Regions from separate parts of the Arthrobacter sp. BGA-UO-ETr-C19 genome, predicted to be linked through region 3. Evidence: riboswitches for the same ligand, from Rfam matches in the RefSeq annotation. Region 3 holds a riboswitch; each other region holds the start of a gene.
The links. A riboswitch is a leader RNA that binds a small molecule or an ion and turns the genes downstream of it on or off. The one in region 3 is predicted to bind cyclic di-AMP.
Positions count from the first base shown of each region.

Region 1: linked by a shared signal. The riboswitch ahead of AC57BR_RS03345 (aggregation-promoting factor C-terminal-like domain-containing protein) and the one ahead of AC57BR_RS02735 (C40 family peptidase) in region 3 are both predicted to bind cyclic di-AMP.
Region 2: linked by a shared signal. The riboswitch ahead of AC57BR_RS01425 (LysM peptidoglycan-binding domain-containing protein) and the one ahead of AC57BR_RS02735 (C40 family peptidase) in region 3 are both predicted to bind cyclic di-AMP.
Region 4: linked by a shared signal. The riboswitch ahead of AC57BR_RS13220 (NlpC/P60 family protein) and the one ahead of AC57BR_RS02735 (C40 family peptidase) in region 3 are both predicted to bind cyclic di-AMP.

Region 1 is NZ_JCAQPC010000008.1:59,239-62,592, forward strand. Features, by position in the region: gene AC57BR_RS03335 (response regulator transcription factor) at 1-702, shown strand, start outside; gene AC57BR_RS03340 (sensor histidine kinase) at 706-2,319, shown strand; cyclic di-AMP (ydaO/yuaA leader) riboswitch at 2,414-2,577, shown strand; gene AC57BR_RS03345 (aggregation-promoting factor C-terminal-like domain-containing protein) at 2,583-3,354, shown strand, end outside.
Region 2 is NZ_JCAQPC010000006.1:85,452-88,805, forward strand. Features, by position in the region: gene AC57BR_RS01415 (purine-cytosine permease family protein) at 1-681, opposite strand, end outside; gene AC57BR_RS01420 (YybH family protein) at 678-1,091, opposite strand; gene AC57BR_RS01425 (LysM peptidoglycan-binding domain-containing protein) at 1,387-2,334, opposite strand; cyclic di-AMP (ydaO/yuaA leader) riboswitch at 2,338-2,508, opposite strand; gene AC57BR_RS01430 (NAD(P)(+) transhydrogenase (Re/Si-specific) subunit beta) at 2,670-3,354, opposite strand, start outside.
Region 3 is NZ_JCAQPC010000007.1:145,902-149,255, forward strand. Features, by position in the region: gene AC57BR_RS02725 (HNH endonuclease) at 1-388, opposite strand, end outside; gene AC57BR_RS02730 (NlpC/P60 family protein) at 611-1,399, opposite strand; gene AC57BR_RS02735 (C40 family peptidase) at 1,501-2,211, opposite strand; cyclic di-AMP (ydaO/yuaA leader) riboswitch at 2,264-2,433, opposite strand; gene AC57BR_RS02740 (M23 family metallopeptidase) at 2,570-3,354, opposite strand, start outside.
Region 4 is NZ_JCAQPC010000021.1:36,353-39,706, reverse strand. Features, by position in the region: gene AC57BR_RS13225 (SulP family inorganic anion transporter) at 1-863, shown strand, start outside; cyclic di-AMP (ydaO/yuaA leader) riboswitch at 1,043-1,208, shown strand; gene AC57BR_RS13220 (NlpC/P60 family protein) at 1,212-1,988, shown strand; gene AC57BR_RS13215 (GGDEF domain-containing protein) at 2,183-3,322, opposite strand.

The sequences.
Region 1 (3,354 bases), on a different contig from region 3:
CTGACCCACCCGGACGGCTCCCCCATCCGCGCCCTCGTGGTTGACGACGAACCGAGCCTCTCCGAGCTCATGAGCATGGGCCTGCGTATGGCCGGCTGGTCGGTCGCCGTCGCTGCCGACGGCCCCGAGGCCGTGAAACTCGCCAAGGAGTTCCGCCCGGATGTGCTGGTGCTCGACGTGATGCTTCCCGGGTTCGACGGCGTCGAGCTCCTGGGCAGGATCCGCGCCTTCGCACCGGAAGTCCCGGCCCTGTTCCTCACCGCCAAGGACGCGGTGCAGGACCGCATCGTGGGCCTCGCCGCGGGCGGGGACGACTACGTCACCAAGCCGTTCAGCATGGAGGAAGTCCTGCTGCGCCTGCACCGGCTGGTCCAGCGCTCCGGCGTTGCCGCCATGGATTCCGCTGAGCTCGTGGTGGGCGATCTGGTCCTGAACCTCGACACGCGCGAAGTCACCCGAGCCGGCGACGAGCTGCAACTGACCGCCACCCAGTTCGAGCTGTTGCGCTATCTCATGGAGAACCCCAAGCGCGTGGTCAGCAAGGCCCAGATCCTGGACCGGGTGTGGAACTACGACTTTGGCGGCCAGGCCAACATCGTGGAACTGTACATCTCCTACCTGCGCAAGAAGGTGGATGCCGTCCATCCGCCGATGATCCATACGGTCCGCGGCGCGGGCTACGTCATCAAGCCGGCAGAGTAGGCCGTGGCAAACCTTTCCGGCGCAGTCCGTAGCCAGCGCCGAAGCTGGCTGAAGCCGGGTACCTGGCATCTGCGCACCCGCCTGGTCCTGGTGGCCATGGCACTGCTCGTGGCCATCTGCGGCGCCATCGGCCTGTTCAGCTACGCCAGCATGGACTCATTCTTGACCCAGCAGTTGGACAAGCAGCTCAGCGATGCCTCGCACCGCTCAAGTGAGTTCGGCCGGCCTCCGATTGGCAACCCCAGCGGAAGGCCTGATCCCCTGGACGCGCGGGGCCAAAGAGTCGGCACCCTCATCGCCCGGATTGAGAACGGCAATGTCAGCAGCGCGGGCTTCCTGGCCACCGATGCCACCCGCTCCTCGCTGTCGTCGGGGGACAACCAGCTCCTCCTGGGCCTGCGCACCGACGGTGCCCCGGTTGACCGCACGCTTTCGTCCGGCGCCTACCGCCTGATTGCCACGCAGACCCCCTATGGGGACGTCATCGTCACCGGGCTCCCCCTGGCGGAAAAGCAGAACACCCTGACCTCGCTCGTCTGGACCATCACGATTGTCTCGCTGGGCGGACTCGTGCTGATCGGCCTGGCCGGGACGGTGCTCATCCGCCGCACCATGAAACCGCTGGAGCAGCTCTCCGAGGTGGCCACCCAGGTGTCGCGCCTGCCGCTGGACGCCGGTGAGGTGGCACTCGCCGTCCGTGTCCCGCCGTCGAACGCCCATCCCGGAACCGAAGTGGGCAGCGTGGGGCACGCCCTGAACCAGATGCTGGACAACGTCTCCAACGCGCTGGAAGCGCGGCAGGAAAGCGAAATGAAGGTGCGGCAGTTCGTGGCGGATGCCTCCCACGAGCTCCGGACGCCGCTCACCGCCATCCGCGGTTACACCGAGCTGATGCGCATGACCGAAAAGTTCACCCCGGACGGCCAGCGGTCCCTTGCACGAGTGCAGAGCCAGTCGGAGCGCATGACCGCCCTGGTGGAGGACCTTCTGCTGCTTGCCCGGCTCGACGAGGGCCAGCCACTCAAGCTCAGCGACGTCGACCTCACGCAGCTCGTCATCGAGACCGTCAGCGACGAAAAAGTCATGGCGCCGGACCGGGCGTGGCACCTCGATCTTCCGGAGGAACCCGTGTCAGTCCGGGGCGATGCCTCACAGCTGCACCAGGTCCTGGTGAACCTGCTCTCCAATGCCCGCAAGCACACCCCGCCCGGCACCACGGTGACCACCGGCGTGATGCGGTCGGCCGACGGCAGCGCTGTGATTACGGTCACGGACGACGGCGCTGGCATCCCGCCTGAGTTCGTGGACAAAGTGTTCGCGCGCTTCGCCCGCGCAGACGCGTCACGGGCGACGCCGGTGCAGTCGTCCCTGGCGCCGGCAGCCGCAGCGGCTACGGGTTCTGCTGCCGGCAGCGGAACCGCGGGAACGGCCCTCCATACCGCGGCTTCACGGGGAGAACCGGGGGTCGCGTCGGCCGAGGGAACCAGCGGCCTGGGCCTGTCCATCGTGCAGTCCATTGTGGCGGCGCACGGCGGCACAGTGGAGGTCACGTCCCGGCCTGGCCGGACGGAATTTGCCGTCCGCCTGCCCACGCAAGGCGCCGCGCCGGCGTCGTGATGTCCGTTACCTAAATGTGACTTAATCAAAAGCCTCCTGTACCGTCGATAGCGTGCGGCCGCCACTAGGACCGCATGTCCGGATTGACGCCCAGCTCTGCCGCTTCCCGGATTCCGCTAGATCAGGCAGAGGCGGGGGAACCAGAGTCCCGGGCTTTCCGCATCAGCCCTTGGGGTGAAGCCGACACGTGAATTTTCCGTGCGGCCGGATGACCTCATCCGAACCCGACAGCTAACTCCGCAGGTGTTGAGAGGCAATCCACCATGTCTGAATTTAAGACTCAGGCGCGCCCTGAACGCGCCTCCAAGCAGTCCGACAGCAAGATTTCCCGTCACCGCGCCGAGCCTGCCCAGCCTAAGAGTGCATTTGGCCGTTTCGCCGCAGGCCTTCCGTCCTTCGGGCGCCGGGCAGCTGTCCTGACCACCGCCGCCGCCGTGCTCGTTGGTGTCGGCGCCGCCGGCCACGCGGCCGATCAGGCTACGCCGTCCGCCTCCGCGACGTCCGCGGCCACCGCCGACGCGGGGCAGACGCTGAGCTTCGACAAGACGCTGATCTCCGCCCTCCCCGCCCCGTCCGCGGCGTCCATCGCTCCGCAGTCGGCCGCCAAGGAGTCCGCGGCCACGGCTGCGGCGGCAACGAAGGCTGCCGCTGCCAAGGCTGCCGCCGCCAAGACTGCCGCCGCGAAAGCCGCCGCTGCCAAGGCAGCCGCTGCTAAGAATGCTGCCGCGGCCAACGCCGCCGCAGTTGCCAAGGCCCAGGCTGCCGCCACCCAGGCTGCTGCTGCCAAGGCCGCCGCTGCCAAGGCTGCCGCCGCCGCCAGGGCCAAGGCCGCGGCCCCTGTTGCCTTGAACGATCCCGCCGGCGCTCAGGCCTACGCGGCCAGCAAGCTTGGCTCCTTTGGCTGGTCCGCAGACCAGATGCAGTGCCTGAAGCGGCTCTGGACCAAGGAATCGGAATGGCGCACCACGGCCACCAACGCCAGCAGCGGCGCGTACGGCATCGTCCAGTCGCTGCCCGCCGAGAAGATGGCGAGCG
Region 2 (3,354 bases), on a different contig from region 3:
GACGATCAGTGCCGATCCTATGAAGGACGGCCAGAACAGCGCATTGGTGGCAGCATCCGCCGCCTGTCCGAACGTCCCGGCGTAGGAAGCGTCGAACGAACCCGCGAATGCAAAGATGCCCAGCAGGAAGAGCAGGGACGCAGCGACCACGGCGATCTTGTTGACCCAGAGCATGAAACGGAACCCGTAGATGCACACGGTCAGGATCAGGACAGCAAAGACGCCGTAGGCGAGGCTTAGCGTCACGGCGTTTTGGGGCAGGCCCACCAGGCGGTTCGCGCCTCCTACCAGCGCGTCCCCTGAACTCCACACGGAGATGGAGAAGAAAGCGAAGGCCGTCAGGAGTGACAGGAAGGATCCCACCACACGGCCGTGCACGCCCAGGTGCCCTGACGATGAAACGGCATTGTTCATTCCGTTGGTCGGGCCGAAAACGGCCATTGGGCAAAGGACCAGCCCGCCAACCACCACGCCCAGGACCGTGGCCAACAATGCGTCCTTGAAGGACAGCCCAAAGAGGATGGGAAACGATCCCAGGACCACCGTGGCGAAGGTGTTCGCGCCCCCGAACACCAAACGGAACAGATCCAAGGGTTTCGCGGTCCTGTCGGCTGCGGGAATCGGTTCGATACCGTGCTTTTCAACCTCAGTCACGGCGGGGGCTTTGGAATCTTTTGTCATGAGAGGACCTTCGGGTTAGCAGGCGCCGGAGAAAGATGCTCATGAACCGCGAGCACGCTGCCAGACTCCGTCCTGGTGAAAATGATGGTCTCCCTCTCGTGAAGGGTCTCGCTTGTACCGGCCACATCGATGACGGTTTCGACATCGTGGCTGAATACTGCGGTTGGGCCGGCTATCTGGATGTCCGCTTTGGAACTTGCGCACCCTGCGACCCGCCAACCATCCTCGAGCCAGCTCTGCCACAGGGCGCGGTATTCCCCGCGCGAGGTGAGGCGGTCCGGCTCGGAATGGAAGACGAACGTCGCATCAGGCGCGAAACAGTCGAAGTAGTCGTCTGTGTTGGTGGCCGCGAAGGCAGTCATCAGCCTCGTCGCTGCTGCCTCAACCTCGGCGGTGGTGATTAGGTCCACGGGAACTCACTCTCGGCGTGCTTGCAAAGTTTCAGCCGTGACGTGCCCCAGCTCACATCCGGTCAGGCCATCAGTTAACCGCCCGGGTATCCATAGGTCAACAATTGTTGCGTGGAAGTGACTTTTGTTTCAGTTGCCGACCGCCGCCGCGTAGCCGTGGGCGGTCGCGGAGCCGTGTGGCGGGCGCTGAGCAATCTCTCCGGTATTCCAACGGCCACCAAACGCGGCAGCGGCGGGTGCCGATGCACCCGCCGCTGCTGTGTAATGCGTCCCGCCTGTTAGGCGTTCACCCTAATTACGCGTTCACCCGCACGTACGTGGCGCCGGTGAGCCAGGAGGCCGGGTGCACGATGGTTTCGTTGACGCCGTTCATGCCGCTGCTGATGGCCTGCCCGCCGCCGATGTAGACGCCGACGTGTCCGGCGCTGATCATCAGGTCCCCGGGCTGCGGGGCCGAGACCGGAGTGCCGTACTGGTAAAACTGCGCGGGCGCGAGGTCACCCACGGACTTGCCGACGGAGCGCAGTGCCTGTTCCACCAGGACGGTGCAGTCCTGGGTGGCACCGAGCTGCGCCCGGGCGGAGGACACAATGGCTGCGCCAACGCCGCTGGCTGCCGGAGCGGTTGCTGCTGGCGTTATCGACGCGGAGGCGTTGTAGATCCCCATGCCGGTCGGGACAGCCGGGGCCGCAGGGGCTGCCGGCGCGGCAGGAACCTCGGGTACTGCGGGTGCTGCCGGGGCCGCAGGCACTGCGGCTGCGCCCGGCCCGGGGATGAAGATCTGGTCACCGGGGTAAATGACCGAGGCCAGGGACAGGCCGTTCTCTGCCAGAAGTGCATCAAGGCTGACACCGTGCCGTGCTGCGATCGCACCAAGGGTGTCGCCGGGCTCAACGGTGTGCGACGCACCGGCAACAGCAGATCCGCCGCCTGCCGGGGCCGGAGCTGCCGGTGCGGCCGGGGCGGCGAGCGCCTGGCCAGCGACGGACTGGGCAGCGGCGGCCGGCGCGCCCAGCGCCTGGCCGGTGGCGGACTGTGCGGCGGCGTCCGGCGTCTCGGGGGCGTAGGCACCTGCATGGGCGGGTGCACCGGCGCCAAAGAGAAGACCGGAAGCGACGGCGGCGGCGGCCGCCGGCTTGGCAACCGAGGCGGCGTTGGACTTGAGGGAATACGACAGGCCCTGCAGGGCGATGGACGTCGTCGGGGTGGCGCGGTGGCGCGCGGGCGTGAACTTACGTGACATGGTGGATTGCCTCTCCCATGCCTGCGGGGTGAGCTGTCGGGTTCGGATGGGAGTCACCCGGTCCTGCCCGCCTCTAGGCGGAGCGTCTGGACTTAACCCCTAGGCCTTGACTGGCAAGACCGGTAAAAAGGTGGTTCCCCCGTCCCTGCCTGTTGGTGATAGCGAACGGATCCCGGTCAGCGGCAGGGCTCGGCATCTGCCCGGGAATGCCCTGAGCGGAACCAGGGCACCGGCCGAGGCTATCGCACCTCCACACCAAAAGTCACATTTCGGTAACGGCGGGGTGCGGGACGGACCTCCCGGTAACGGGGTACACAGTCCCCGAAGGCCCCACCCTACAGGGCCTTCACCGCCCCCAGCACCTTCGTCAGGGACTCCTTCGCGTCGCCGAACAGCAGCGTGGTCTGCGGCTCGAACATGAGTTCGTTCTCGATCCCAGCGAACCCGGGCCGCATGGAGCGTTTGAGGAACACCACCTGGCGTGCGTCCGCCACCTCGAGGATCGGCATGCCGTAGATGGGCGAGCCGGCGGTGGTCTTCGCTGCGGGGTTCACGACGTCGTTCGCCCCCACCACCAGCGCGACGTCAGCGGTGCGGAACTCGGAGTTGATCTCGCTCATTTCCTTGAGCGATTCGTACGGGACATTGGCTTCGGCGAGGAGCACGTTCATGTGCCCGGGCATGCGTCCCGCCACAGGATGAATGGCGAAGTCCACGCGGATTCCCCGGGCTTCCAGGGCCTGAGCCAGCTCTGCCGCGGTGTGCTGTCCCTGCGCCACGGCCAGGCCGTAGCCGGGAACGATGATCACCCGCTGCGCGTAGCCCAGCAGCACGGCCACGTCCTCCGGGCTGGACGAACGGACCGGACGGTCGCTCACGGCGGTGGATCCCGCCGTCGAACCTCCCCGGAACGCGCCAAACAGGATGCCGGCCACGCTGCGGCCCATGGCCGCGGCCATCGCCCGGGTGAGGATGGTGCCCGACGCCCCCACGAGCGTCCCGGCCACCACGAGGAGCACG
Region 3 (3,354 bases):
AACCCATTTCACCGGGCGTGTGATCACCCTTGACGTTGTTGCAGCGGAGGCAGGCGGCGACAAGGTTCTCCCAAGAGTCGGCACCGCCCCGGGATTTAGGCTGGACATGGTCTATGGTGTGGGCTGCCTTGCCGCAGTAGGCGCACCGGTGGCCGTCGCGGCGGAGCACCCCGCGCCTGCTCACCGCCGTGATCATGTTGTACCGGGGACGGATGTAGCGGTTAAGGAGTATCACGGACGGACGGCCCATGATGTCCTGCGGCCCGACGACAGGATCGTCGCCTTCGGCCACCACGCTTGCCTTTCCGGTGAGCACAAGGACCAGCGCCCGGCGGAAGGTCACTACCGCCAGCGGTTCATATCCAGCATTCAGAACGAGTGTGCGCATGCACATACCTCTTCACGGCCGCACCCGGCAGAGGCGCGAGGGCCGGCTGCCCTCTGCATGTCCGGGCTATGGATCGACACCATAAGAGTAAACACTCACTAGGCAGATGAGCGAATCGAACACAAGCATCGTCATGGCGTGTCACCAAAAATTCATGCGGGCGCTAGGCAAAAAAGAACCCCCGCCAGCCGGCGGGGGTTCTTTCGTGACGCTTCGGTTGTCTTAGCCGCCGACGCGGATGAAGACCGGGCCGGAGCCGACGTTGACGCTGAACAGTGCGGTGGTTCCGCCGTTCCAGCCGCCGTGGACGGCCTGGCCGTTGCCGACGTACACAGCGATGTGGGCCAAGCCCATGCCGCCGTTCTGGTAGTAGGCGAGGTCGCCCGGCTGAGCTTCAGCAGCGCTGACGGTGCGGCCGAGGGACAGGTAGCCTGCGGGCCAGCCGTGGTAGTGGACGCCGACGGCTGCAAGTGCATTGGTGGCCAGCGCGGTGCAGTCCTGGGAGACGCCCAGCTGCGCGTAGGCAGCCGCAGCGATTGCAGCGCCCTTGCCGCTGGCGGCGGTGGTCTTCGGCGCTGCCGGGGCGGCGGTCTCGACGGCGGCGGTGGCCTGGACTGCCGGTGCAGCGTCGGCAACCGGAGCAGCCTCAACGGCGGGAGCGGCTTCCTGGACCTTGACAACAGGCTTGGGGGCCTCGACGACGGGAGCCGGGGTGGTGGAGACAGCAGGCTTCTCGTAGGAGATGGCGATGCTGGAAGCCGCGGAGATGGTGGACGGCGCAGCGGACTGGACCTCCAGCGTGGAAGCTGCGGCGGATTCGCGCTGGACGTTGGTCTCAGCGGCGTTGGCGGCGATGCCGCTGGTCAGGACAAGACCGGAAGCAGCAGCGATAACTGCTGCCTGGCGGCCCACGCCACCGGCGTTGTCGCCGACAGCCTTGGCAATGACAGCCAGCGAGTTGGTCTTCGTGACCTCGGCGCGGTGCCGTGCAATGGTCGCACGAGTAGTCATTAATTTCTCTCTTTCGTGTTCCACGGACCCGCGGTAGCAGGCCATGGGTTATCGACGCGCCGGCATCTTGGGGGTAAGCCGGCCCGCCTCGAATCGGATTCTTAGCGAAGGGTGTAAAAAGCGGACGTGCCCGTTGCGGACACCGCGTGCAGGAGAGTGCCCTGCGAGGGGTTCAGCGCGCTGATCATCATGCCGTTGCCGACGTAGATGCCCACGTGGGCGCCGCCGTTCTGCATGACCAGGTCGCCGGGAGCAGGCGTGGAGGTGGGCTTCATGGCGTTCCACGCGTTGACGCGGGGAATGCTGATGCCTGCCTGAGCGTAAACCCACTGGGTAAAGCCGGAGCAGTCCCAGCCGCTGGGCGTGGTGCCGCCCCAGACGTAGGGGCTGCCGATGCCGGTGTATGCGATTGCGGCCAGTCCGGAAGCTGCGGCGGAGGCCGCACCATCGGTGGACTTGGCGGTGACGGCCTGGGCCGCACCTGCGATCTCATTGGCGGCCTGGCCTGCGTCGGCCGTCTGGCTCTCATCGTTCGACTGCGGAGCGATGGTTTCGGCGACCGGGGCTGCCACCGTAGTGACGGCAGGACGCTCGAAGGAGACAGTGGCGGTGGGCGCGGCGGTCACAGCAAGCTGCGCGGCCTGGGATCCGGTCTCCGAGGAGGCGGAAACACCAATGTTGGCGTCGGCTGCGTTGGCAGGCATGCCAACGCTCAGGATGAGTCCTGAAGCAGCTGCGATGACAGCTGCCTGGCGACCTACTGTGCCGGCATTGGCGCTAACCGCCTTGGACACGGAGTCCAACGGGTTCATACGAACCGTCTGCGCGCGGTGGCGCGCGGCATTGTGGCGTGAAGACACGAAGGTAGCCTCTCCCAATGCCTGCGAGGTGAGCTGTCGGATTCGGATGGGAGTCACCCGGCCGCTCCGCTTCCTGGGAAGCATTGCGACTTAACCCCAAGGCCTTCTTGCGAAGACCAAAATTGGTTCCCCCGCCCCTGCCAGACGATGTAATGCGAACGGACCTTGAGCGGTGGCAGAGTTAGGCAATCCACTCAAGAGCGTCAACTTCGGAAAAGTTGACGCGGTTTAGACGGTACAGCAGTTCGGAGCCAATGTCACATTCAGGTCACGGCGTGTCACAGGAATGAGAGTGCTCACTCGGCTTGCCTCAGAGCCAGCCGGTGGGATCAACGACGTCGCCGTTGACCATCACTTCGAAATGGAGGTGGCAGCCGGTGGAGGCCCCTGTGGTCCCGCTGAGGGCGATCACTTCGCCCCGGGTGACCTTTTGGCCAACCTGGACGCTGGAGGACGACAGGTGGTTATACGTGGTCTCCAGGCCGTTCCCGTGATCGATCACCACGCGGTTGCCTCCCCCGTAGGGGTGCCATCCGGCGAACGTCACCGTGCCGCTGGCTGCGGCCAGTACCTCGGTGCCGCACTGGGCGGCGAAGTCCTGCCCACGGTGGAACTCGCCGGCGCCGCCGGTGATCGGGCTGACCCGGTAACCGAACGGCGAGGACTTGACCAGCGTGGTCAGCGGCCCTCCCAAGGTGCCCACCGAGGCCGAACGGCTGATGCTGCCGGCCGACTGGGCACTCAGGAGTTGCTTGAGCTTTCCGTCCGGGTCACCGGTGGTGGAGACCGACGTGCGGCTGAAGTCGATCTTTGCCGCCGCTTCAGCCGATACCTTCGGCTGGGCCGGTGAGGCAGCGGACGCTGACGCCCCTCCCTGCTGCTCTCCGGCAGCCAGGACAGGGCTGGTGGCGGGGACAGTAACTGTCAGCAGCAGGCCTGTGGCCGCAAGGGCTACGCCGGCTTTCTGCCCAACGCCACTGGCTGAGGCGAAATCCGTAACCTGGCGGAACGGACCCCGGCGGCGGCGGCGCGCTTCACGCTGGGCGTCCCGGGGACGGTCCGCGGCAACGGCCTCCGCGAGGCGCGGCTCCGGAG
Region 4 (3,354 bases), on a different contig from region 3:
AGGTGCCTCTGACGTGGGAAACCTTCCAGACCATCGCCCCGTTCTCGCTGTCCATGGCGCTCGTGGGGCTGCTGGAATCCCTGATGACGGCCAAACTGGTGGACGACATCACCGATACCCGCTCCAACAAGACCCGCGAATCCTGGGGACAGGGCGTGGCCAACATCGTCACCGGCTTCCTGGGCGGCATGGGCGGCTGCGCCGTGATCGGGCAGACCATGATCAACGTCAAGGGCTCCGGCGCCAGGAGCCGGGTGTCCACATTCCTCGCGGGCGTCTTCCTGCTGGTACTGGTGGTGACCCTGGGCGACATCGTGGGCCTGATCCCCATGGCGGCGCTGGTGGCGGTGATGATCTTCGTCTCGGCCATCACGTTCGACTGGCACTCTGTTGCACCGGCAACGCTTAGGCGGATGCCAAAATCGGAAACCGCAGTCATGCTGATCACCGTCGGCACGGTGGTGGTCACGCACAACCTGGCGATCGGCGTCGGGGTCGGGGTGCTGGCAGCGATGGCGATGTTCGCCCGCCGGGTTGCCCATTTCGCCACCGTGGAGCGGACGGAAGTAGAGCTCAACGGCCGGACGCTGGCCACCTACACCGTGGACGGCGAACTGTTCTTCGCCTCTTCCAACGACCTCTACACCCAGTTCAACTACGCCCGCGACGCCGAGCCGGACATCGACGGCGTGGTAATCGACCTGCACGCCTCGCACCTGTGGGATGCCTCAACCATCGCCGTGCTGGACGCGGTCACGGAGAAATACCGCAGGCACGGCCGCGAGGTGGAACTGATCGGCCTCAACTCGGCCAGCATCCAGATGCGGGAGCGGCTGGCCGGCAAGCTCAACGCCGCAGAGTGAGGTTCACCACAAAAATCAGACCCCGATCCCTTACCTGACGCGGGCCAATACGAAATGAACGACACGGCCCCGTTACCTTAATGTGACATTGAGCGAAGCCTCCCGTACCGTGAAAAACGTGCCTTTTCACCGACGAGGCACTCCCGCGCTGATTGCCTAACTCTGCCGCAGCCCGAGGAATCAATCGAAGACCCATGTCCGGCAGAGACGGGGAAACCACTTTTCGGCCTGCTTGCAGCGGGCCTTGGGGTGAAGCCGCGCAGTTCCTGACCACGCTCAGGACCGCGGCCGGGTGCCTCCCATCCGAATCCGACAGCTCACCTCGCAGGCATCGGGAGAGGCTTCTTCATGTCGTTCCGCTTTATTTCTGGCCGCCGTGCTGCGGCCGCCCGCTCCAATCCGTTCACCCGCATTGCCTCCGCAAACTCCGGCATCGGCCGCCAGGCAGCCGTGATCCTCGCCGCCTCCGGGCTGGCATTCACGGGCACCGTTGCGGCCAACGCCGGCGGCGCCGCCCCGGCCCAGCCGGCTCCGGCCGCCGCCCCCGAGGCTGCCAGCCAGGTGCAGGCTCCCCTGAACGCTGCCTCCGGCGTCAAGATCGAGTTTGAACGCACCGCGGTCACGTCGGCCCCGGCTCCCGTGGTGGCGGCACCCGTCGTCGAAAAGCCGGTGGTGAAGAAGGCCGCGGCACCTGCCGCCGCCCCCGTCGCTGCCGCCGCGCCCGCCAAGGCTGCAGCAGCACCCGCACCGAAGGTCACCGTCAAGGCTGCGGCACCCGCACCGAAGGTCACCGTCAAGGCTGCGGCAGGTGCCAACGCAACCATGCTCGCTTCGGCCTACGCCCAGATTGGCATCACGCAGGACTGCACCGCCATGGTGGAGAAGGCCCTCGGCGCCGCCGGCATCCACGTGGGCGACCTCGCCCCGATGCAGTTCCTGAGCCACGGCAAGGTAGTCTCCACCCCGCAGCCCGGCGACATGGTGGTGCAGTCCGGCCACGTGGCCATCTACGCCGGCGCCGGCAAGGTCATCAGCGGCGGCATGAACGGCATCAATGCCACCATGGCGCACCCGCTGTCCTGGCTCACTGCCACCGGCCCCGTCACGTTCGTGCGCGCAGCCTAGCAGAGCTGAAAAACCGCCGTGTTCCGCTGCCTTGGGGGCGGCGGAACGCGGCCACCCCCAAGGTGCTCCCACCTTTCTACAAGGACGGTGGAACACACTGGCTATGCCTGATGAAAGACCGCAGCCTCCGGCTGCGAGTCAGGATCGCCGGGTCCGGATTGTCCCCCATGCATTCCGGATCCGGTGCCTGCGGCTCAGCCCCTGACCGTGCGGTTCCGCCCCTGTGATTTCGCTTCATAGAGGGCGACGTCGGCGGCCGCGATCACCTCATCAACATCACTGGTTTTCGCGTTGTAGGTGGAAATGCCGTAGCTGACGGTCGGCATCCGCAGCAGCTCCGGGATGTGCTGCCCTGCCAGCCTCCTGCTGATTTCACCCGCAATGATTTCCGCGCTCTTGGGGCCTGCCCCGGGGAGCAGGAGGATGAACTCCTCGCCGCCGTAGCGTCCGGCAACGTCCGTTGACCGGACCGATGCGCTGCACGCCTCGGCGAACGCCCGCAGTGCAAGGTCGCCTGCCGCGTGGCCGAAGGTGTCGTTGACCGACTTGAAGTGGTCCAGGTCAGCGAGGATCAGCGAGCCCCCGCTGTTGGCGGCCTTGCTGCGTTCCAGCTCTTCGGCCGCCGCCTCCAGGAACGCGCCGCGGTTAAGGAGGCCGGTAAGCCCGTCCTGGGTGGCCACCGTCCGCAGTGCCCGTGTCTGCTGCTCGGTGCTCAGCCCCGCCATGCTGAAGGACACCACAACCAGCAGCACCATGGTGACCATGGTGGTCACCGCGGACCCGAAGTAGGTGGCAAATACGGCACCGTTTGGCCCCTGGATAAGGAACACGACCAGACGGCATAAGTAGAAGAAGGCCACGCCGCCGGCCGCGATGGCCATGGGGATCCGCACCCGGGAGTAACCGGGCTCAAGCCGCCACAGCTCGTGCGAAGCCAGGCCAATGAGCACAGCCATGGACGCCAGGAAGACGGCGCCGCCGGCCCACGTGTTGGATCCCGGGCTGTCGACGCCGGCAGCGGCGCCGGTGATGACCGGCAGCGCAACGGACATCCAGAGGTTGTACTTCAGGTTCCGGAGGGAACGCGCCCCGGCCCAGACCGCTGCCGCGCCGGACACCAGCAGGAAGTTGCCCAGCGGATTCGCCCAGACCTGCTGCGGCGTGCCGTTGAGGAGGAAGGACGCCGAGCCTGACAGGAACAGGAGCAGCGCGGCGCACCACCAGGCGCTGTAGGGCGAGCGGGTGCTGCGGAAAGTTGAAAAGTAGAACAGCAGCGCCAGAACCAGGGCCATCGCAGCGAAGGCAACCCGAAGTGTCGCCGTGTCTAGGATCATTCCGTCCCCTTGAATCCCGATCCAGTGCAATC